3 regions of the Pseudoalteromonas sp. LC2018020214 genome follow, and region 2 is predicted to be linked to each of the others. Evidence: predicted binding sites of a transcription regulator. Region 2 holds the regulator's gene; each other region holds the start of a gene.

What was found. Region 2 encodes sigma-54, which starts transcription at its own class of promoters, with help from an activator protein. Its sites were predicted from a motif close to GTTGGCACGNNNNTNGNNT; they were not measured.
Region 1: the regulator sigma-54 is predicted to act here: its motif matches at 4,722-4,740, upstream of JG479_RS13445 (DUF2726 domain-containing protein).
Region 3: the regulator sigma-54 is predicted to act here: its motif matches at 5,370-5,388, upstream of JG479_RS18630 (hemerythrin domain-containing protein).

Annotation. Positions count from the first base shown of each region.
Region 1 covers NZ_CP066804.1:3,027,045-3,035,312, reverse strand. Annotated here, with positions in the region: gene JG479_RS13465 (peptidoglycan DD-metalloendopeptidase family protein) at 1-724, opposite strand, end outside; gene tyrS (tyrosine--tRNA ligase) at 1,048-2,247, shown strand; gene JG479_RS13455 (cobalamin biosynthesis protein CobD/CbiB) at 2,311-3,255, opposite strand; gene mtnN (5'-methylthioadenosine/S-adenosylhomocysteine nucleosidase) at 3,256-3,963, opposite strand; gene JG479_RS13445 (DUF2726 domain-containing protein) at 4,086-4,682, opposite strand; gene folE2 (GTP cyclohydrolase FolE2) at 4,798-5,718, opposite strand; gene arcB (aerobic respiration two-component sensor histidine kinase ArcB) at 5,950-8,268, shown strand.
Region 2 covers NZ_CP066804.1:676,014-684,281, forward strand. Annotated here, with positions in the region: gene mgtE (magnesium transporter) at 26-1,384, opposite strand; gene JG479_RS02885 (HPr family phosphocarrier protein) at 1,516-1,788, opposite strand; gene rapZ (RNase adapter RapZ) at 1,831-2,676, opposite strand; gene ptsN (PTS IIA-like nitrogen regulatory protein PtsN) at 2,695-3,147, opposite strand; gene hpf (ribosome hibernation promoting factor) at 3,152-3,439, opposite strand; gene JG479_RS02905 (RNA polymerase factor sigma-54) at 3,466-4,977, opposite strand; gene lptB (LPS export ABC transporter ATP-binding protein) at 5,047-5,772, opposite strand; gene lptA (lipopolysaccharide transport periplasmic protein LptA) at 5,769-6,314, opposite strand; gene lptC (LPS export ABC transporter periplasmic protein LptC) at 6,304-6,858, opposite strand; gene kdsC (3-deoxy-manno-octulosonate-8-phosphatase KdsC) at 6,855-7,406, opposite strand; gene JG479_RS02930 (KpsF/GutQ family sugar-phosphate isomerase) at 7,407-8,268, opposite strand, start outside.
Region 3 covers NZ_CP066805.1:491,238-499,505, forward strand. Annotated here, with positions in the region: gene poxB (ubiquinone-dependent pyruvate dehydrogenase) at 1-173, opposite strand, end outside; gene JG479_RS18605 (RluA family pseudouridine synthase) at 490-2,145, shown strand; gene JG479_RS18610 (tetratricopeptide repeat-containing diguanylate cyclase) at 2,324-4,243, shown strand; gene JG479_RS18615 (DUF6500 family protein) at 4,280-4,498, opposite strand; gene JG479_RS18620 (hypothetical protein) at 4,528-4,782, opposite strand; gene JG479_RS18625 (hypothetical protein) at 4,842-5,096, opposite strand; gene JG479_RS18630 (hemerythrin domain-containing protein) at 5,428-5,853, shown strand; gene JG479_RS18635 (plasma-membrane proton-efflux P-type ATPase) at 5,953-8,268, opposite strand, start outside.

The DNA of each region.
Region 1 (8,268 bases), 1.3 Mb from region 2:
CAATAATTTTACCTGTACCAATAAACTCGCCATCAACATAGTGAGACTCGTAAATTAAGCCAAATACATCGCCTTTACGAATGTCGTTTGCAAAATCAACATCCCAACCAAATATATCCGCAAAGTTCATTATTTGGCGTTCGCTTAAACCTGCTGCAATTGCTGAAGTCCAAAAGTTATTAGATATTTCGCCGCCAGCGGTTTTGGTTAGCGTTTCAATTTCTTTACTATCAATAGCTGTATCGTAGTTACCTTCTTCGTTTAAGGTAACAAATAAAGTATCGGTTTTTGAAATCACATAGCGCAGTTGAGCTAAGGAGCCATCTTCAGCTGTCGCAAAACTAAGTATTTCACCTGGGTGAATTTTAGTCAGTTTGCGAGTCTCCGCATTAGTGTTAATTAGTTTATGAAGCGTTTGAGCCGAAAAACCAGCACGCTTAAAGATAATTGCTAAATTGTCGCCATTTTTAACTTTATGATCGACAAAGTCGTATTCTGGTAACTTTTCTGCTGCTTGCTCTGAATTTAACTCAGTTAATTTTTCGTTGTTATCAACTTTAACTTGTAACTCATAGCGCTTACCAATTTCTAGTGCATTTGCACTATTGTCTTTGGATGCAGTGGCTTTTTCAGAAGGAAGAAAGGCTAAGCCAACAATAGCAGAAACCAAACCTAGAATAAGCAATTTGTGTTTTTTGGGGAGCGTGTGAACCACGTGAACCATAACGTGCCTTTTTCTGCTGTCAAGATAATAAATACATAATATTGCAGGATATACTTAATAATGTACGAATACTAGTGTTTTGTAGATTTAAACTGACCTTAAACTACGCTAAAATCGGGCTTAGAAAGCCTTTTTTAACGCTCTACCTAGCTAAGACTCAATTGATTTAGTTTAGTTGCATGAATCACTTAAAAAGTTGTTTTAATTAGGTAGAAATTTGTTATGTTAGCTACATCTATTTATTCGGTTTAAATCTTTATTAAACCGTGACTACGCAAGTAACTAGTCGCCCCTTCGTCGGCAGAATTTTGGAGTAATACACAGTGGATTTACAAACCGCTCTAGCAGAGATAAAACGCGGTGCAGAAGAAATATTAATTGAAGACGAACTAGTTGAAAAACTAAAGTCGGGCAAGAAGCTAAAAATAAAAGCAGGCTTTGATCCTACAGCGCCTGATTTACACTTAGGACACACTGTACTAATTAATAAAATGAAAACCTTTCAGGATTTAGGTCATGAGGTTATTTTCTTAATTGGTGACTTTACCGGCATGATTGGTGATCCAACGGGGAAAAACGTAACGCGTAAACCACTTACTCGTGAAGACGTACTAGCCAATGCCGAAACATATAAAGAACAAGTATTCAAAATTCTAGATCCTGCTAAGACCACTGTTGCATTTAACTCTACTTGGATGGAAAAGTTAGGCGCTGCAGGCATGATTAAACTTGCTGCAAACCAAACCGTAGCACGTATGCTTGAACGTGATGACTTTAAAAAGCGTTACGGAAGCGGCCAACCAATTGCAATTCATGAGTTTTTATATCCACTGGTACAAGGTTGGGATTCGGTTGCACTTGAGTCAGATGTTGAACTAGGCGGTACTGATCAGCGCTTTAATTTGTTAATGGGCCGTGAGCTACAAAAAGTAGAAGGTCAAAAGCCGCAAACAGTATTAATGATGCCATTACTTGAAGGTACTGACGGCGTTCAAAAAATGTCTAAGTCGCTTGGTAACTACATTGGTATTACTGATGCGCCTAACGATATGTTTGGTAAAATAATGTCAATTAGTGATGTGCTAATGTGGCGTTACTACGACTTATTAAGCGCGCTTTCTATTGAAGAGATTGCAGCTCAAAAAGAACGTGTTGAGCAAGGTACGAATCCGCGCGATATTAAAATTGAACTAGCTAAAGAGCTAATTGCTCGTTTTCATAGTGAAGCTGATGCACAAGGTGCACATGATGATTTTATTCAGCGTTTTCAGAAAAAAGCGTTACCAGATGAAATCCCAGAGCTAACAATCACTATCGCAGAAGATACTATTTTAATTGCTAACTTGCTTAAAGAAGCAAATTTAGTAGTAAGTACATCAGAAGCAATGCGTATGATTAAGCAAGGTGCAGTTAAACTTAACGGTGAAGATAAAATCACTGATACCAAACTTGAAATAGCAAAAGGCACAACGGCTATTTACCAAGTAGGTAAACGTAAGTTTGCAAACATCACTGTAGCTTAAGCACAGTTTAAAAACTAAAAAACCAGCCTCGGCTGGTTTTTTTGTGCTCGTATTTTGAGTCCTTTAAATCAATTTTAATATTTCAATGCTGGCTATCACTAACAACCAAAATACACGGGCCTGATTTAACCTATTAATTATTACAGGTACATCCTCGGGTGTAGGTAGCCTATCAGTACCAATACGCATTTTATTAAAGCGAGTACCTAAATAAACTGCAGGCCCGCCCAACTGCACGCCAAGTGATGCAGAACATGTGCTTAAGAGCCAGCCTGTATTTGTTTGATAAAAATGCCTGCCATAATGCTTTATATAATGCATGCTTTGTTTGCTTGCTCGACTTGCTGCAATAGTTAAAGCGAGTAAGCGCATGGGAATATATTCAATAATAAACAAGAGTGTTTTAAGCGGTTTTAAAAAGTAACTATTTGGGGGGATATCACTACGCCATGCTTGTTGTATTAAGGTAAGTAACCGATAGGCAAGGGCAGCTATAGGGCCAAATGCTAAAAATATAAATATGACTACGAAATAGTATCGAGCGGTGCGCAGTATTAAGCTCTCAATTAATGCTTTGATAATACCAGCTGATGAAAGTCTATTAACTTCACGGGCAAGCAGTGGCTTTAGTAATTCGCGCGCTGTGGATTTTTGATTTTGTTTAGTTAGCTTTGCAATGCGAAGTGCTTTTTTATCAATGCTCTTACTTTCTAAGCATAAGTATAAAATAAGGCCAGCGAGTAATTCAGGATAAAAAGCAAACTCGAGTAGCAACACTACAATAATGAGAATGACACTTAAAATTAGTGAGCTTGCGAGTATAGCTGCCAAATATTGATAGCTTTTAGGTTCTTTGCTTTTGTATATACGTTTGCCAATAGCACTAAAAACAGCCTTTAACGCCGTATTAGGATGATACCAGCTAATAAGGGGAATAAAGCGCTCAGCAAGGAGCGCTAGTATAAAGGCAATAAAGTCCAAGTGATTTTGAACAATATTGCTAAGCATTTACAGAGATACTGCTGTAAGCTTTTCTAAAAGTGCAACAACCATTTTAGATGAGTTGATTGATGCTGTTTCTAGGTATTCTTCAAATGATTGTGGTGACTCTTTACCAGCAATATCAGACATTGAGCGAATGACAACAAATGGTGTGTTTAGCGTAAAACACGTTTGTGCAATTGAAGCGCCTTCCATTTCAACAGCAAGCATTGTAGGAAAATCACTACGTGCTTTATCAATGCGTATAGGGTCACACATAAATGTGTCACCAGTACAAATTAAGCCAACGAGTGTTTTAACATCACTGATTTGTTCGATAGTTTGCTGTGCTGCTTCAACTAATTTAGGGTGTGCTGCAAAGCCTGCCGGCATTTGTGGTACTTGGCCAATTTCGTAGCCAAAAGCAGTTACGTCTACATCGTGGTGACGTACTTCTGACGAAATTACGACATCGCCAACACTAAGAGAAGGATCGAATCCACCGGCTGAGCCTGTGTTAATTATGCAATCAGGTTTGAAGTTATCGATAAGTAAGGTAGTTGCAATAGTTGATGCGACTTTACCAATACCAGATTGAACAAGTGTCACCGTGTTACCAGCCAACTCGCCAGTATAAAAAGTGAAACCTGCTTTAGTTAAAATTTGTGGGTTTTGCATAGCTTCACGTAAAATTTTAACTTCTGGCTCCATTGCGCCAATAATACCAACATTCATAAAGTTTAATTCCTGAGTTTGAATCACTTGATTATACGTGAAGTTAGCAATAAAAAACAAAAAAGCGAGCTTGTTTATGAGCTCGCTTTAAATACTTTTTAGGAGAGTATTTAATTCGTTTTTTAAATTTCAGCTAACGCCGTGGTTTGCGCTTTAGCTTGAGAAGGTGAAAGTACCGCTGGCTTATGTGAGCGATTACGAACAGGGCGCTGAGTTTGTGTTGCTGCAGGCTTACCAAGTTTAAACATAATTGCATCGCGTACTTCAGAAGGGCGGTAGCCCGATTTAACTTTCATACGAATATGTGGAATGCCCGCAGACTCTAGTGCACCGTTTACAAACCAGTCGCGTTGAGCTTTGTGGCCATCTTTGTTGGCATTGTTAACTAGGTCAACAGCAGCAATGATTGTTAGTTTTTCTTTGTCGATTAAAACAAAGTCGAGTTGCTTATTTTTAGCTTTAGCTAAAGCAGCACGTTTAGACTTTACTGAAAGCCCTTGCTTACAGTCAATGACGTCGATTAACTTAACGCGACTAACAATTTTATATTGATCGCCAACAGCACGCTCTAGAAGATTTAAAAAAGCGCCTTCAACCTGCGTAAAAACAGTTTGCTTGCGAGTAAAAGGATACGGGTTTCCGCCATCGTCATTAAATTTTGACGCAACAACAGAGGCCCCGACAACTAATACTAGGATTAATAATAAAGCGAATTCCATACGGTAACTCCATAACAACAAATTGACACTGCTCAAACAAAGCAATTTACGTGCCTAAAAAGTATGGGTTATAAAATAATTACCGACTGGTTTACAAGCAATAGCTACACAGCGATTAAGCTTTGTAGCCTCCTTTAATACCTTTTACTGCAATAGCTACAGCATCGTGCGCATGCAGTGATTCATAGTGGTTTATTTGCAGCCAATAATCACTGTAATTGTTTGCCTCTAGCAATGCTTTAATTTTACGCGCTGCGTCTTCACAAAACATAAGGTTTTGACCATTCAAACGGGCAAACTCTTGCTCATCTTCACGTTTTACTGCTGCTTGTACTGGTGTTTTAAGCTCAGCTTCAAGAGTGTTAATTAGCGTAACCACGTCAAATTCTTGAATGTTGCTATCAAGCTTTACTTTTACGTTGGCAATAGAGCGCTGCGAGTGGGGAGTAGCTACAATGCCTTGTGTAGTGCCTAGCCATTCGTGCACGTCTTTTTGGCTTAACGTTTCTTGGTTAAACTTTTCGTTAAACGCGTTTTGTATAAGCTGGCGCGCAAGTGCAGCAGAGCATGGGCACGTTGAAGAATAAGTAACATCTACGGTTAGCTCGTAGCTAATAACGTTATTTTCAATTGTACTGGTCAGTACAACTGGGTAGCTTTTCCAGCCCGCTTTACCACTTAATAGTGACTTACGGCGGAGCGGTAATTCAAATTTAAATTCAATTTGCGCTTTATCGCTCAGCCCTTCATGGCTAGTTATAAAGGTATCGAGTGCCTGCGCTATTGTTTGCGGATTGACTTGCTGCTCGGTTGAAAGCAGGTCAAGTGCCAAAAATAGACGTGACATATGAATGCCTTTGGCATCTTCTTTATGTAAATTTACAAATGCACGAGCTTTGGCGTTTACTGTAACTGGAGATAAGTCTCGGGATTCAAAAATAAATGGCAGTTCTATTTCGCCCATGCCAACCCAGTCTAATTTACCTGTTTGTAAAGCGGGTGCAGTGTCTGCTATATCTGGCATATTGGTTTGCATGTGCGCTACTCGTATTTTGGGGATAATAAAGCGGGGCATTTTACACTAAATAATTTATTGCTGAAATGATGAGTTTAATAGATGAGCTAAATCAAACATGAAAAATTCTGTTTTTATCGCACAACGTGAGTAGTGGTAGGAGAAAAATGCTAAAATCTGGGAAAATGGTATGTTTATACATACGCATTGCCTTCTTTATATTAAGTACACAGCTAAGAGATAAAATTACGTATGACCGATTATTCTTTGAGCCCTTGGGCTCGGGTACTTTCCAGCTCAATAACGCGATTTGGTGAATTTAAAACCGCTGCTATTTGTTACACTTTATTTTTAACTGTATCTCTTATTTTATCGAGCATGTTTTATTATGTGGCGATAGGCGAATTACACCTTGTTGATATTTTAGCCGTGGTATTTTTTACGGCTGTAGTTTCTCCTTTAATAATAAGTGTGTTGCTTAATTCAATTCGACAACTAGATGCCTCATATGCTTATTTAGATAGCGCCACCAAGCAAGAAAAGCTTTTAAATCAAACCCTAAAAGATAACATTAACCGTCTAAACATCGAAATTGATGAGCGTAAAATGGCATTTCATGCCAAGCACCGCGCTATTGAAGAACTACGACGAGAAATTGCTGAGCGTAAAAAAACACAACAAGAACTTGCTCAACAAAGCATGCTGCAGCGCTCAATAGTTGATTCATCTCCTGATTTATTTTACTACCGCGATAACAATGGCGTGTTTGCTGGTTGTAATAAAATGTTTGAAGAAGTAATGGGCAAATCAAGTAGCGAACTAATTGGCAAAACGGTTGAGCAAATATTCCCTAGTCACTTTTTATCTGAAGTTTTGAAAACCGATAAAGAAGTAGAGCAAAGCCATAAAGCACTAACCATTGATGTGGGCTATGAGGTAAATGGAGAAACGCGTTGGTTTGAGCTGCGTAAATTACCTTTTATAAATGATGAAGGTGATTACATTGGTCTACTGGGCTTTGGTCGTGATATCACAAGTCGTAAGGAGGCCGCTCAAGCGCTCGAAACGGCCTATAAAGACAAAGGTAAGTTTATTGCTACATTAAGCCATGAACTACGTACACCGCTCAATGGTATTGTTGGTTTAACACGAATGCTGCTTGATACTGACTTAAACAAACAGCAGCGTAGTTGGGGTAATACTATATTTTCGAGTGCTGAAACGCTTGGCAATATTTTTAACGATATTATTGATTTAGACAAAATAGATAGAGATCAGCTCGATATAGTGACCAACTCTATTAATGTGTCAGACTTTATAAATGACGTTGTTAACTTTGCGGGCTTAATCGCGGAGCAAAAAGAGCTAGAGTTTGATATTAAGCGCAATGGGGTGCTGGATATTTACGCACAGCTCGACCCAACTCGCTTACGCCAAGTTGTTTGGAATTTAATTAATAACGCCGTTAAGTTTACACAGCAAGGAAAGGTAACACTTGAATGTAGCCGAGAAAACAGAGTTGAAGGCCCATGGTTAGTTATGAAAGTATCGGATACCGGCCAAGGTATTCCGCCAGAGCAGCTTGCTCATATATTTGATATGTACTACAAAGCGCCAGATTTAAAAGGGACTAACGCAATAGGTTCCGGTATTGGTTTAGCTGTAACTAAGGCACTTGTAAGTGCGATGAAAGGGATAATTACAGTAAATAGTACTGAGGGCGAAGGAAGTTGCTTTACAGTTCAAATACCGCTTAGTTTATGTGTGGCACCAACAGAGCAAAGTTATGTTGGTCGTGGTTTGTATATTTTACTAGTAGAAGATGTACCTCTTAACGCTGAAATTGCTACAAACTTATTAGAGCAACGCGGGCATGAAGTGTTGTGGGCTGAAACTGGTGAAGATGCACTCTCGTTTGTCGAAACCGAAGATGACTTAGATTTAGTATTACTTGATATGCAATTGCCTGATATAAATGGTGATGTAGTTGCCAAGCAAATACGCTCAGATAGTCACTTTGATAAATTACCTATTGTGGCACTTACGGCCAATGTTCGTAGTGCTGAAGAAGAGCTTGAAGGCATATCAATACAAGGGGCGCTTGCTAAACCAATTAACACAGTGAAGCTTGATAAAATGCTGGCTGATTTATTTGGAATTAAGCAAAGTGAATGCACAGAGCCACTGCTAAAAGTAAGTGAAGAAGCCCTTAAAGGCATTGATGCACACTTATTAGATATAGAAACAATAGAAGACTTTGTCAATTCAATGGGCTTAGTTGTGTTTAGGCGCAGTAGTCAGCTATTCGAAAAGCTAAGTCCACAATATCAGCAAGAGTTACTTACTTCATTAAATACTGGTGATAGAGAAGAATATGAATCAGTAGCGCATAAACTCAAAGGGGCGGCTGGCTCAGTAGGTCTTAATGACGTGCAGCTTCATGCCAAAATAATGGAACATGGTGCGATTGATGAATCTGATGAGGTGTTAAAGCAGTGGTTAGATATTCTGGCAGATAAAATAAATGAAGGACAAAAAGCCCTTCATTTATTTTTACAGCAATTAGAGTAA
Region 2 (8,268 bases):
GTTCTTTACATTTAAAGCGTTTAATTTATATCAGCAGCCATGTAGCAGTACCTAAAAAGGCGAATATGCCAACAATATCAGTCACCGTGGTTAGCACCACACTCCCTGCAAGAGCAGGGTCTATATTCATTCTCTTAAGAATTATTGGAATACTTGCACCAGCAACACCTGCCACCACTAAGTTCATAAACATAGCGAAGGCGAGTACGCCACCAAGCATAAAGTCCCACTGCCATAGCGCAATAACACCCGCAATTAATAGTGACCACAAAATACCGTTTAGCGCGCCAATGGCCAGTTCTTTCATCATCAAGAAACGTTGGTTTGTTTGGTTTATATGACCTACTGCAATACCGCGGATAACAAGCGTTAATGATTGGCTACCAGCAACACCACCCATAGAAGGGACAATACCGTTAAGCACAGCCAAAATAGGGAGCACATCTAAAGTGCCTTCAAAAAAGCTAGCTACAAAAGCAGCTGCAAGTGCGGTTAGTAAATTAACTCCTAGCCAAACTGAGCGTTTTTTAGAGCTTTTTAGTACAGGCGCGAATGTATCCTCTTCATCATCAAGACCGGCTAGGCTTAATAAGCTATGCTCGGCATCTTCTCGGATTACATCAACGATGTCATCGATAGTAACACGACCGAGGAGTTGGTCGTTATCGTCCACTACAGGGGCCGATATCCAATTATGACGCTCAAATAATTGCGCTACTTCACTTTCATCCATAGAGATTGGGATAGACTCACAATCTTCATCCATTAAATCGCGGACAATTTTTTCTGGCGGATTAGTTAATAATGTACTCAGCGATAAAGCGCCTATAAAGCAGTTATGTTTATCAACAACATATAAATCATCTGTACCCTCTGGTAGCTCACCACGCAGTCTAATATAACGAAGTACAACATCGAGTGTTACATCAGGGCGAATGGTCACCGTATCGGTGTTCATTAGTGCACCAGCTGAACGCTCTTGATATGACAGTGCTTGCGTGGCACGTTCACGGTCTTGAATGTCCATCGCGCTAACAACGTCTTTATAGACGGTATCTGGCAGGCTACGTAATACTTCACCTAAGTCATCGTGGCCCATATCTTCAGTTGCGGCGGCAATGTGCTTAGGTTCCATTTGGGCAATAATGCCTAAACGAACATCTTCAGATAATTCTTCAAGAACATCACCCTGCACATCAGGATCGACCAATTGCCAAAGCAGTCGGCGAATTTTATGCGGTGATGATTCTAATAATAATGCGGTATCACAAGGAGCCGTTTTTGCGAGCATGCGCCTAACTTGAACAAACTGACCACTATTGAGTGACTTCGTCACCTGTTTTAGTTGCTGTAGTGGGTAATCTTGTTCAAAAGCTTCTGGCATTGGCGTCCTTTATAAATTGTTATATTACTTTATGGGGGGAGGTGAGTTAACTGGCGTTACTAACCTATTTATTTTATATGTCTGTTTTAATTGAAGCATTAGTAATGCGAATATTGTTTTTATAAAACAGGTTATTCTTGTTCATTAAAGCGTTGTGCTATTAATTCTCCAACAGCGTGTAAAGCTTGCTCAGAATCAGGGCCTTTACAAACAACTTTAACTTCTTTTCCTTGGCTACTTTCAAGTAACATTAATGCAAGTACGCTATCGCCTGCGGCTTCTTTGTCATCTTGGAATAATGTGATTGTCGCATCAAATTGTACTGCTAATTGCGCAAGCACAGTAGCTGCTCTGGCGTGTAAGCCTAATTTGTTTTTTATTAAAAAGGTATCTTCACAATGCATAACTTACTCTACCTAAGCTGAACAGGTGATTATTCAGCTATATTATTTTTCTTGCTCGCGATGGCGAATTTTTACATTGGGATGTGTCATTGCAAAACTTTCACCGATAGTTTGCGCTAAATACACAGAGCGATGTTGCCCGCCTGTACACCCAATAGCAATGGTTAAATAACTGCGGTTATTTCTTTCTAAATGCGGTAACCACGTTTGTACAAATGTTTGAATTTGCCATGTGAATTTTTGCACTATGCTGTGATTAGCTAAATAGTCTTTAACCGGTTGATCTAACCCATTTAAAGGCTTCAACTCTGGTTCCCAGTGTGGATTTGGTAAAAAGCGTGCATCAAATACGTAGTCTGCTTCTTTTGGTATACCGTGTTTAAAACCAAATGATTCAAATGTGACAATCAGTTGCTTATCTTTTTTACCTAAAATCTTTTCACGAATAGATTCAGCGAGTTGATGAACACTTAAATCAGTCGTATCTATCATAAAGTCGGCGCGAGTGGTTAATACATCAAGTAATTCTTTTTCTTTTTTGATGGCTAAATCAAGCGGCAACGAGTCTATTGATAGTGGGTGTAATCTGCGTGTTTCTGAAAAGCGTTTGATCAATGTCTGATCGTCGCTATCTAAATAAAACAACGTAGGGTTTGCAAAGCCAGGCAAGTATTCAAGAATATCGTTAAATTCATCTTGTTCTTTAGGGATGTTGCGCACATCAATGCTAACAGCAATTTTATCGTAGCTATCAGACACACTGCGAACTAATGAAGGTAGTAGGTTTACTGGAATATTATCAACGCAATAATAACCTAAATCTTCTACAACGCGCAAAGCAACCGACTTTCCAGAACCAGAACGACCGCTTATGATAATTAACTCCATTTAACACCCTTTATAAAACTATGATTGATCGACAATAACTTGGTAAAGCTCAGTATCAGATTTTGCACTGCGTAACTGTTTACAAAAATCTTTGTTGTTTAGTTTATCAGCAATGGTTGCTAGAGTCTTTAAGTGCTGCTGGTTATCGCCATCTGGTACGATGAGTGCGACAAAAATATCAACAGGGCGATTATCGATTGCATCAAAGTTTATTGGAGTTTCGCTAACGAGCACTAAAGCCAAAGGCTCTTCTGCACCGCTCATTCTTCCATGAGGAATAGCAATGCCACGCCCTATACCTGTACTACCTAATTTCTCTCTGCTCATTAAAGCATTAAGAATATCTTGTTGCGGTAAATACGGAAGTTTGTCGTGAGCAAGTTCGCTAATGAACTCTAAAATTCTTTTTTTGCTATTAAAAAGGACCGCAGCTTTGCTGCAGTCCTGGCATATAAGTGAACTTAATTTCATCATATTAGTGTCGAGCAAGCTTCTCTTTGTGTTTGATTACTTGGCGATCGAGCTTGTCGATCAACGAGTCAATAGCGGCATACATATCTTGATGTTCTGTAGAGGCAAATAGCTCAGCACCGCTTACGTGTATTGTGGCTTCTGCTTTTTGATTTAATTTTTCTACATCGAGAATGACATGAACATTATTTATATGATCAGAGTGTCTTTCAAGCTTCGCAAATTTAGTATTAATATAGTCTCTTAGTGAATCGGTTAATTCTACGTGACGACCAGTTAAGTTTAGTTGCATAAGCATTACCCTCTTAGTTTAGCGTCTTAAATCAGACTTTTACGCTGATTTGACGGTGGAATAGCAAGAGATTCGCGGTATTTTGCGATTGTACGTCTTGCTACTTTAATTCCTTGCTCAGCCAATATATCCGCTATTTTGCTATCACTCAATGGTTTTGCTGAGTTTTCTGCTGCGATTAATTTTCGGATAAGCGCACGTATTGCTGTAGATGAACATTCACCACCGTTTTCAGTACTTACATGGCTTGAGAAAAAGTATTTAAGCTCAAATATACCACGGGGTGTATGCATGTACTTTTGAGTAGTTACGCGTGAAATTGTCGATTCGTGCATTTCTACCATTTCAGCGACATCATTTAAAACCATTGGTTTCATGGCTTCAGGGCCATGTTCAAAAAAGCCTTGTTGTTGCTTAACAATACAATTAGTAACTTTCAATAGCGTGTCGTTTCTACTTTCTAAGCTTTTAATAAACCATTTAGCTTCTTGTAAATGTGAGCGAATAAACTGGCTGTCACCACTTGATTTTACAGTGCGAGACATTGCCGCGTATTGGCTATTAACACGAATTTTAGGCATGCTATCTGGGTTTAATTCGACAACCCAGCGGCCTTTAATTTTTTTAACTGACACATCAGGAATAACATACTCAGATTCTTCCCTTACAATAGTATCTGCAGGTTTTGGGTTGAGAGTATGTATTAGTGTCATTACTTCTTTAAGCTCTTCTTCTTTGAGCTTAGTTTTTTTCATTAATGTACGATAGTCGCGAGCTGCTAATAGATCAATATGCTCGGTTAAAATCATTTTCGTTTCATTAATGTAAGGTGTTTCTTTATCAAATTGATTAAGCTGAATACACAAACACTCTTGTAAACTACGTGCAGCAATACCAACAGGATCAAACAGTTGGATGCGTTTTAATACCGCTTCAATTTCATCAAGTTCAACTTCGTTATCATCTTCGTTATCATCTTCGTTTTCTTGATTAAAGCTTTCTAAAATCTCTTCGCAGCTTAGTGTTAAAATACCTGAATCATCGACGGCCTCTACAATCGCAATAGCGATGGCTTCATCGGTAGGGCTAAATGGCGTTAGTTGTAATTGCCACATTAAATACTCATGGAGCGTTTCAGTAGAGGCGCCTTGGTATATTGATTCGTCTTCAGGCATTGGACCTGATGAGGCTGCTGGGGCGGCACTCATGTACTCATCCCAACTAACATCCATAGCCATGTCGTCACTTAGCGTGTCTTTTGCAAGTGCTTCACCAGTATCTTGTTCGTATTCGCTCGGAGCATCATCAGCAGATGCGCTAACAGTTATGTCATCGGTATCAGCTTTTTGCTCGTTTTTACCAGCAGCGTCTTCAGAATAGTCTGCCTCTTCAACCTCTAATAGTGGATTACTGTCGAGAGCTTCTTGTATTTCTTGCTGGAGATCCAATGTACTGAGTTGCAACAAACGAATAGCTTGTTGCAACTGTGGAGTCATTGTAAGTTGCTGGCCCATGCGCAGCTGTAGTGATTGCCTCATGTATCTCTAACAATCCTTTTATGTTGTTATAATTAATACTAGCAGATGCTTAAAGACATGGCGTAAATGTTACAGCCTAAATTGCTCGCCTAAGTAAACATCGCGTACTGTTTTATCATTTAATACGTGTTCTGGAGTACCTGATGCAATCAGCTCCCCATGAGAAACAATGTAGGCTTTTTCACAAACATCAAGGGTCTCTCTTACGTTATGGTCGGTAATTAAGACACCAATCCCACGATTTTTAAGATGTTCTATTATTTTCTTTATATCTAATACCGAAATAGGGTCAACACCGGCAAACGGTTCATCCAGTAGTATAAATTTAGGATCTGCTGCCAGCGCTCGTGCTATTTCTACACGACGACGTTCTCCACCCGATAATGCCATACCTTGGCTATCACGAATGTGTTGTATGCTAAATTCATCTAATAAGTTATTGAGCGTGTCTTCTCTGGCTTGTTTATTTAGTTCTTTGCGCGTTTCTAAAATGGCCATTAAGTTTTGATAAACAGTCAGCTTTCTAAAAATCGATGACTCTTGTGGTAAGTAGCCTATGCCTAATCTAGCACGACTATGCATAGGTAAAAGAGTAATATCGTTATCATCAATAGATATTTTACCTTTGTCGCTAGGAACAAGCCCTACAATCATATAAAAAGTCGTTGTTTTACCAGCACCGTTAGGGCCAAGTAAGCCAACTATACTGCCAGCTTGTACTTCAAGGCCGACGTTTTTTACAACTTCACGACCTTTATAGCTTTTTGCCAATAGTTCTGCTTTTAATGTGCTCATGGTTGACCTTTATCGCCTTTTTTACTTTTTTTAGTTTCGATCGGTACTAAAATTGTGTGAACGCGGTCAGTTGAGTTTTCATCTTTTTCGGCACTGATTAGCTGCTGCTCTATATCGTAGGTAATGCTTTTAGCATTTATTTTTTGTCCCGCTTGCGATACTTGTGCATTACCAACAAGCGTTAAAAAACGCTTAGATACATCATAACGCACTTCGTCAGCACTGGCGCTCATAGTCGTGCCATCTGATTGCTTTTCTTCAAAGTGCGCAGGGCTACCTGTGGCAATTAATAATTGTTTATTATCACCAAGTTCATCACGTTTGTGTACTTCTAGGCGATCGGCTGTAATGCGGCGATTACCGTGAATAATCTCAACGTTTTTCTCAAAAATACCCACATTAGCTTTTAATTGACCTTCTTGCTTGTCGGCACTTATTGAAATTTGATTGGCAGCAGGTTGCGTGTTTTGTTCTGCAGCACTACTATTAAACGCTAGTATAAGTGTAGGAATTATAAGTGATTTTAATATTTTATTGGTCATAATATATGGTTCGCGTATGGTTAATTAGTTTTATCACTTCGGTTTTCAAGTCGGCTTCTAGGCCTTTACCGGTGATTTTTAAATTCGGTCCAGTGATAATGACGGGTTGCTCCGAACGCATTGTTAATAGCTTTATATCTACCTGAATATTATCAGCATTGATTTTGTCTATCATGGCGTTATCGGTTAAATTTTTGGCAACCACATTACCTTCTAAAATTAATTGTTTATCTTCGTATAATGTTGCTTCGTCTGCATTTATTTGCCACGTTTGTTGTTCGTTATATAAAGTAAAAATGGGTTTTTCGAAAAACGTGAAACCTAATTGCTGGTATAGCTCCATTTTAGCCGCAGTGACTTTGTGGCTAATTTTACCTTGCTCATCATAGGCTGTCTGTTTGAGCTCAATAGCTATGTAATCAGGCTTAGCAACAACTTCAGGCTCAGCCTGAGGCACAATATTTGTTTGTGTAAAATAAGGGTACCAAAGCCAAACCATACAGCTAATGAATAAAACGCTTAATATTATGCGCGCTGCATTCATGAACTAGTGCCTTGTGTAGTCAATGTTTTACCATTTTCAAGCATGAGCAAATCGGTGAGTTCTCTCACAGCACCAAAACCGCCAGGCATTTGCGTTACATAATGTGACAAACGCTTAATAAGTGGGTGGGCATCATTTACTGCAACGGCAAAGCCTACTAACTCCATAACAGGCATGTCAGGACCGTCATCACCAATATAAGCAATTTGTTCATCGCTAAGGTTGAGTTTATCTTTTAATTCTTGATAGGCAATGAGCTTATTTTCTTGGCCTTGATAAATATGCTGTACGGTTAAGCTGCTCATACGTTGTTGTACTATCTGTGAATGACGACCAGTAATAACAGCTACTTCAAAGCCACTGTTTATAAGTGCTTTAATGCCAAAACCATCTTTTGTATTAAATGCTTTTAGCTCTTCACCTTGATTGCCAAGGTAAATACGGCCATCAGAAAATACACCATCAATATCGCATATAAGTAGTTTTACTTTTTTAGCGCGTGCTTTTGCATCATCGCTCAGCGGTTGATAGAGTTCTTCAAATTGCATTTATAACACTCCTGCTTTTAATAGGTCTTGCATATTTAATGCGCCAATAGGTTGGTTTTTCTCATTGACGACGATTAGGCCATTTATACGTTTACGTTCCATAATATTGAGCGCTTCAGCGGCTAAAATATCTTGTGTAGCTGTAGTGCATGACTTAGTCATAACAACATCTATTTGTGTTGTATGAATGTCAATTCTTTGCTCTAAAATGCGACGTAAGTCACCATCGGTAAATAACCCTACGAGTTGCTGATTTTCATCAACAATGGCTGTCATACCTAACCCTTTAGCTGACATTTCTATTAGGGCATCTTTAACTGTTTGTGAAACATCAATAATAGGTGTATTTGCGCCGCTGTGCATAACATCTTTTAAAGTAAGTAATAAGCGCTTGCCTAAACTACCACCTGGGTGAGATAGCGCGAAGTCATCAGCTGTAAAGCCGCGAGCTTCTAATAATGCAACTGCCATGGCATCGCCCATCGCAAGCGTTGCAGTGGTACTTGATGTAGGGGCTAGACCCAATGAACAGGCTTCTTTTTCTACTTTAATACACACATGTACATTAGCAAGGGTCGCCATGGTTGATTGTGTATTGCCAGTCATTGCTATCATTTTGGCACCAAGTCGTTTTAAAACCGGAATGATATTTAAAACTTCGCTGGTTTCCCCTGAATTAGAAATAAGCATAACCACGTCATTTTTAGTGATCATACCTAAATCACCATGACTTGCTTCACCAGGGTGAACAAAAAACGCTGGGCTGCCAGTACTTGCAAGGGTTGCCGCTATTTTATTGCCAATATGGCCTGATTTTCCCATGCCAATGACAATAATACGGCCTTCACAATCGTACATTAAT
Region 3 (8,268 bases), on a different replicon from region 2:
CCAGCCGCAAATGCGGCAGCTTCTTCATGTCGCGTACCTAACCATTCAATTGTTCCCATTTTTCGCAGACTTTCACTAATGCCGTTAAGTGAATCGCCAGTTACTCCCCAAATACGTTTTACGCCAGCTTGTTCAAGGGTTTTAGTAATAAAACTTGCGATATTTTGACTCATAATATAGAACTCCTAAATATTCAGTTATTCTGTAAATTGATTTTTCGTCTCTGATCTATCAGGTAAGTCATCGTTTCGAAATGCGCTCAATTATTGAGAATCGATAAGCTTAAATATTTTGATAATGATAGATATATTACTACTGAGACTTTACTAGCAAACGCTTAGGTTTGCTGCGCCCCCATACTGATACATAAAACATGAATGTCCGCTTTAAAGTGTTTATGAATATGCGGATGCGAGATTTTTAGTGGCTTAACTATGAATATGTTATTATGCGCTCAATTATTTTACTGAATGCTTTTCTCTTACTTCTATGTCAAATTCTGCTTCTTGCTTTACATTATTTTCTCAAAATATTGATGCCCTCGCGCTTCCTGAAAAGTTTACTTTCCCTTTTTATTACGAGCCGCAACCATTAGCTGTAGCAGCCACTAAACAATTACAGCAACAACTTGAAACGTTAGCGCATTTAAAAGCAGAAAATGCAGGTAAAATGTTTGGGGTTTTAGTGGTGCAAAATGCTAAGCAACAATTAGGCTTTTTAAGCGCTTATTCGGGGCAAATTGAAGGTGATAAAGGCAATATTAGCTTTGTGCCGCCTGTTTCTAGCATGCAGCTGCAAGACGATAGCTATTTGGCTCAAAGTAAAATAATTAACGATATTAATGCTCAAATTGAGCAATTAGAAAATAGCGAACAACTGCATGAAGTTAATAGCAAACTTGATGATGCAACACAGAGCTACCAGCAAGCGCTATTAGCTCAACAGGCAGTAATGCAAACCGGTCGCCAACAACGAAAAACACAACGTACCGAAGGTGAATTAGAGCTTAGCGAAAGTGATTTTGAGCAGTTAAAAAATAAGCTTGCAGGGCAAAGCATCGTAGAAAAAAAGCAACTGCTGGCACTTAAAGCCTATTGGCAAAATATAATCGAGTCACTGCAGCAAACACACATCAATATTTCTGATGAAATTACTCATTTAAAAAAACGCCGTAAAACGCTTTCTAAAAGCTTACAAAAAAAGCTATTTGCACAGTACCAATTTTTAAATGCAAATGGTGAAACTACAGATTTAAATGCTATTTTTGCAGCATTACCTGAGCACACTCCTCCTTCGGGTGCTGGCGATTGTGCAGCGCCTAAATTATTACAATACGCCTATAAACATGACTTAAAGCCACTTGCTATGGCAGAGTTTTGGTGGGGAGCAGCACCTAAATCAGCAATTAGGCAGCATAAAAACTACTACCCTTCTTGTTACAGTAAATGCCAACCAATACTTGGGCATATGCTAAAGGGTTTAGATGTTGAAGATAACCCGCTACTTACCAACCCAGCTCAGGGTAAAGATTTAAGTATTGTTTATAAAGATGACGACTTACTTGTGGTAAATAAGCCCGCTGAGTTTTTATCGGTACCTGGCGTTAATATTGATGACTCAGTTTATATGCGCATAAAAACGCAGTTTCCAGAGGCATCAGGGCCACTAATTGTACACAGATTAGATATGTCGACTTCTGGGTTATTGATGATTGCACTTAATAAACGTGTGCACAAAGCACTGCAAAAGCAGTTTATTGAACGCACCATAGATAAACGTTATATAGCATTAGTTAATGGTAACGTAGCTGAGGATAGCGGAGTGATTGATTTACCCCTAGTGCTCGACTTTGATGATAAACCGCGCCAAATGGTGTGTTACACACACGGTAAGCCATCACTTACTACCTGGCAGGTTTTAGAGCGTAACAACAATATTACCCGATTACAGTTATACCCTAAAACAGGGCGAACTCATCAATTAAGAGTGCATTGTGCGCACAGCTTAGGTTTAAACATGCCAATTATAGGCGACACACATTACGGGCAAAAAGCCGAACGATTACATTTACATGCAGAATACTTAGCATTTACTCACCCTATTACGCTTAAACGATTAGAATTTGAAGTAGCTGCTGATTTTTAATAAAACACATAACTACAGCGACTATATTATACAATGTGTTTGTTTTTATTAATTAAATTGATATCGTTTGTGGTCTTATTTTTTCAATAAGAAGTATAAAAAAGCTGTTCAAACCCAAGTTTATTAAGCACTGTGAATAAGTATTTCAATAATAAAAATAAATCAGCAAAGGATTAACATGGCTAACAATACACAAATAAAGATTTTAGGTAATGCTTTATGGGCAAAGTATATTGTTCTCCTTTTATTTTTACTTTTTAGTAAACTTGCCTCAGCTAACGGCGATTCATTAAATGCAACTTCACATGCGCTAGACTTTGACACGACTCAAACTCTCATCAATAACATAAAACTAAATGAATTAGACTATCTTCAAAATGGAGACAAACTCACTCAAGCGTTTAAAATAAGCAAAGATCAAAATTGGGAAAAACTTCATTTAGAAGCGGCCGCTTTGTATGCGGAGTTACTTTTTAGACAAGAAAAATACGCAGCGTTAAACACTCACTTATCCTATTACTTAAAGACCAAAGAGTTACCAAACCAAAAAAGTGTATATTTATTATTTCTCGAATCACAACTCAAGTCTCTAGCGAGGGATGCAAACCCAGCTCCAGCACACATGCTAGCCACAAAATTAGAAGATAGCTTGCAACAGCATTCATCTAAAGAAAAAATTATTATTTTACGAGCACTTGCTTACTATTACACCGATACAGACGCATTGAAAAAGACCCTAAATGTTGCACTAGAGGGGCTAGAGTTAGCATTAAAAGATGACGACTCAGCATCTCAGGGATACTTTTTTAGAAAAATAGCCGATGCATATAATTATCTAAACGAAAAAGACAAAGCCATATATTATGCAAAAAAAGCGGTTGCGGCATATGAGCAAACACAAGACGGGCTTTTTACTGCAAAAGCATATTGGAGTTTAGGCAATATATTGCTCGAGATAAAAAAACCTAAAGATGCCTTAATATACCTAGACAAAGCATTGCTCTATTTTAAAAAAGCTAATATGCAAAAAGGCTTAACCTTTGCCCAATACTCAATTGCTAGCATTGAGTACTTACATGAAAATTACGATAAAGCTTTAACTTTAACTAAAGAAAACATTGAACTTGCTCGTTCTGCAGGTGTACACGACATGCAACTCGCATCGCTCATTTTGTTAGCTGACATATATATAAAACTAGATTTACTTGATCAAGCAAATGAAGCAAACGATGAGGTATTTTTAAAATTAGATAAATTCAGCCGCAGTATTTATAAAGCCGATTTTTTAAGTAAACGCTATGAGCTAAAGCGACGCCTTAACTACACTAACGAGGCTTTTGAAGCAATTGAACAAAAGCTCCTTTATACAAAAAAACACTACGAAGCTACCAGTGAAAGTAATATAAAAACACTACAGGTACAGTTTGAAGTAAAAGAAAAAGAAGAAAAAATACAGCAACTAGAGTACGCAAAAGATATTAGTGAACTACAAGCTAAAGAAGAATATCAACAAAAAATAATTTGGCGACTCAGCGCTGCTATTGCGTTTATTTTAGTGATTGCTTCATTATTTTTATTTTATCGGCAAGCTCGACAACGTCAAAAATATCACGATATTTCATTAACAGATTATCTAACAAATAGCCCTAATCGCAGAGGAATAATGCGCGCCGCAGAAGCAAAGCTTGATGAAGGTAAAATGACGATAGCAATTGTTGACTTAGACTACTTTAAAAAAGTTAACGACCAATTTGGTCACGATGTTGGAGATTTAGTTCTTATTTCCTTTGCAAAGGCTGCAAAAGAAACACTAAGTGGTGATCATCAGTTTGGCCGCTACGGCGGCGAAGAATGGTTGTTTGCACTAAATTCGGTTGACGAACTAGCTATTCGAGATATCTTTGACCAGCTCGCCACAAGGTTTACCGAGCATTGTAGTAATATAAAAGACCTTCCTAGTGATACAAAAATCACTTTTAGTGTGGGAGCCTCTGTAAGTAGCCCCTTAAAAAGCACACTAGATGTTCTTATTAAGCATGCAGATAAATTACTTTATAAAGCAAAAGAAAACGGAAGAAACCAAGTCGTTGTTGATTAAATAAACACAGCTAAAAGTACTTGCTCAGTTAATTGACTAAAGTCCATCTAAAACCATCTGTTTAATTTTATGTGCTTTTACAAAATGATCTAATTTATGGGTGTGTATCCACCAAGTAGCAGCTTCCATAAGTAGCTCTGGGTCGTCGTTTTTATTAGCAAAAAATGCATAAAAAGAAAGCCCTACATTTTCGCCTTTAGCTGCTATTTTTTTATCGCACACGGTAATTATTTTTGCTCTTAGTTCTTCCTTCATACATACCTTATTTAATTATATTTTTACTATTAAAATACGCCATTTAAAAAGCTAACGATTAGCTGTAAAAGGCTTCTATCAACCAAGCCATGATTCTCAAGCTCTTTATTAGGCGTATTTACTTTTGCAGCTTTGCATTTATTATCTAATGTCTCATTTTTACGTGTATCGGTTTCGTATGCAATATCTGCTTGTTCCATACATTTTGCCGAGCCTGCGTAAGGCTTTGCCGCACAAGCGCTTAGTAATAAAAAAAGTGAAATTGCTATCAATAATTGCTTCATAAATAATCCTATTTTTACGCAACTTATTTACTTTAAAGTACTGCTGCAAGTTAGCCTATTTACTTTTCTACCACCATTACAAAAAATTCAAAAAAGAACGTACCGATGGCATCAAAAAAAGTGTCATTTTTTTCATCCTTTTTAATTTGTGCGCTAATGCATTGATTGTAAACCTGTGAGCTTGTTTGAGCGCCATTTCGATCAACCATTTCAGCCTCTTCAATGCATAAGTTAGGGTCCGAACGCGGGGCTGTACTACATGCACTCAGTAAAGCGCACAGTAATAATGCGGCGATGGGGCTTTTTATGTTCATCCTTAAACTATCCTATTAAGTTAACGTGCTACCTGCATTTATGTGTGAGAGTAATATATAGGTTGTACCCAAATAACACTGGCACTTTATCACTGCAATAAAATAAACAACTAGTAAATATTTGTAAGGTTCTGTAGGAATTTATACTCACTTTTATAATTGAACTACGCAAAAGCCTGAAATTATTGCATTCATATCACTGTAAAATTTACAGTGATCGCAGCCAAAGAATAAAAAATTAAATTAAATTTTTTAAAATACAATAACTTAATATTTGGCATTTAGTTTGCTAGTTAATGATATAAGCAAATAAATTGTAAAAGGACTAGTTATGAATATTTTTGAAGCACTACGTCACGACCATGATAAACAACGAAAATTGGTAGATGCGCTTATTCAAACACACGGCGACACAGAGCAGCGCCACAAGCTAATGGATGAGCTAAAAACAGAATTAGAAGATCACGCAAAATTTGAAGAACGTTACTTTTATAACCCACTTATGTTTGATGACTTAACTCATGAAAAAGCGCGCCACAGCGTAGCTGAACATCACGAAATTGATGAATTAATTGAACAACTTGAAGATACCGAAATGAGCTCGTCTGCATGGTTAGTTGCAGCTAAAAAGCTACACCATTTAGTACATCATCATTTAAGTGAAGAAGAACACGAAGTGTTTCAATTAGCGGGTAAAGCACTTACCGAAGGGCAAAAAGAGAGCCTTGCTGAGCAATACAACGACGCAATGCATTAGTTGCATAACATGCAAACCGACTTCCACACACTCCCTGTGTACTTATTGGTTATAAGCCTTATGGCTTATAACCAATTTTTTTATTTTTAAACCTATATGCTAACTCTTCTCTAGCAATGGTGCTTCTGTCGGATCAAAAATTCGATACGCCACTAGCTTTAAACCATCGTTAATAAAAAACCACACCAAAGCATATGCCCACACAGCAAGTGCCCAGCCCCATCCTAGTGGGGTCATAAACACACCATAAACAGCAATAAGTGTTGCTATAACTTGCGTGCCAAATACGGCGACCATTAATATAGCAGACGGTTTAATAGACCAAAATGGACCTCGGGTACGCGCTAAAAATATAGTCAAATGCCCTGCTACAGAAAGTAATAAGTACATTAATGTTTGAAGATGAGGACGGTCGAGTTCAAATACTTTATCTCCTAAGTAAAATAAACCAAAGGCTGCAATTGGCCCTAGAATTCCCAGCACAGATGCAATACCTAAAACGAGCCGCATATTCCATGTTTCGGGCTTATTTTGATAATGTACATTGTCGTATGCAATTGACAAAATGGCGGCATCGTTAAGTAAAGCAAGCATTACAATCATGACTGCTGTTAACGGATAAAAGTTAAAAATTAATATCGCCATTGTCATAAAAAGTAATACGCGCAGAGTTTCAGCAACCCTGTAAATAGCGTAACTGTTCATGCGTTGAAATATTTTTCGGCTTTCTTTAACTGCATCAATTATAACCGACAAGCCATCGGTCATTAACACGATTGATGCTGCTGAACGCGCTGCATCTGTAGCGCCCGATACAGCAATACCACAGTCAGCTTTTTTAAGTGCTGGCGCATCATTTACGCCATCTCCTGTCATACCAACAATGTGCCCTCTATGCTGAAGCACATCAATAATATGGTATTTATGCTCAGGAAATACTTGTGCGAATCCGTCAGCACTCTCAATAGAGTCATCTAACTGCGTTGTTTGGTGATGCTCAGTTGCACCAAATCCACTAGCATCAAGAATGTTTGTCCCTAAACCCAGTTTACTTGCAGTTTCACGCGCAATGGCCACTTGATCGCCCGTGACCATTTTAACACTCATACCCATTTCTTTTGCATCGGCAATGGTTTGTATTGCTTCTTCACGCGGTGGATCAAAAAGCGGCAATACGCCTATAAATTGCCATTTACCTTGCTCGTCTGTTTTAGCAACCGCTAAAGAGCGAAACCCACGCGCTGCAAATTCATCTATCGATGCCTCAACTGCAGTTTTAACTGCTTCAATATTAACCGACAAAGCTAAAATAACCTGCGGTGCACCTTTGGTCACTTTAAACGTTTTGCCATCAGCATTTTTAACAATTGCTTCAGTACGTTTGCTCACAGGATCAAATGGCTGAAAATGCTCTATATGATAAGAATCTAGATGCTGCTCAGCTTTTACACTTTGTAATACTGCTAAGTCAATCGGATCGTTATTTTCTGAGCGAGATGCTAATGCCGCGTACAATATAACTTGCTCAGCAGAGCCTTTATTTATTGAGTTTTCGATATAAAACGGGTCACCTAATGTTAATAGGTTTTGTGTCAATGTGCCGGTTTTATCAGAACAAAGAATATCAACACCCGCTAGCTCTTCAATTGCGGCTAAACGTGTTACAACCACTTGCTTTTTAGCCAATAAACGAGCGCCTACAGCCATAGTAACTGATAGCACTGTTGGCATAGCGACTGGTATTGCCGCAACGGTTAATACGAGTGCAAACTGCAATGTGGTGATCATTGGATCATCGCGAAACAAAGCAACAATAACTATAAGCAGTACTAAAGCCGCAGCAAGCATTATTAAATAATTACCAATTTTAAGCACTGCTCGCTGAAAATGACTTGTGGTTCGCTCCCCTTGAACTAACTGTGCTGTTTTACCAAAAAAGGTATTAGCGCCGGTTGCGTAAACTATTGCTTCTATTTCCCCTTGGCGAATAATAGAGCCCGAATAAACAGTTTCACCCGCCGATTTTACAACTGGCAACGACTCACCCGTAAGAGATGATTGATCGACTTCTACGGGATCACCATTTAGAAAACGCGCATCTGCAGGTACTATATCCCCCATCCGCATTCTAATAACATCACCTGGGACAAGTTCGCTGGCATTTAAATTTTGCCACTGAGTATCGCGGCGAACGCGTGCTTTGTTAGCTAATTTTGCTTTTAATGCAGCAATTGCATTACCCGCTTGGTGCTCTTCCCAAAAGCCAACCAATACGTTAGACAACAATAATACAAGAATAATAAAAAAATCAGCCCAGTGCTTAGCAAGCGCCGATAGAATAATAGCAGCCTCGATCATCCAAGGTATTGGTCCCCAAAAGTAAGATAAAAATTTGATTAGTAGGTTTGTTTTTTC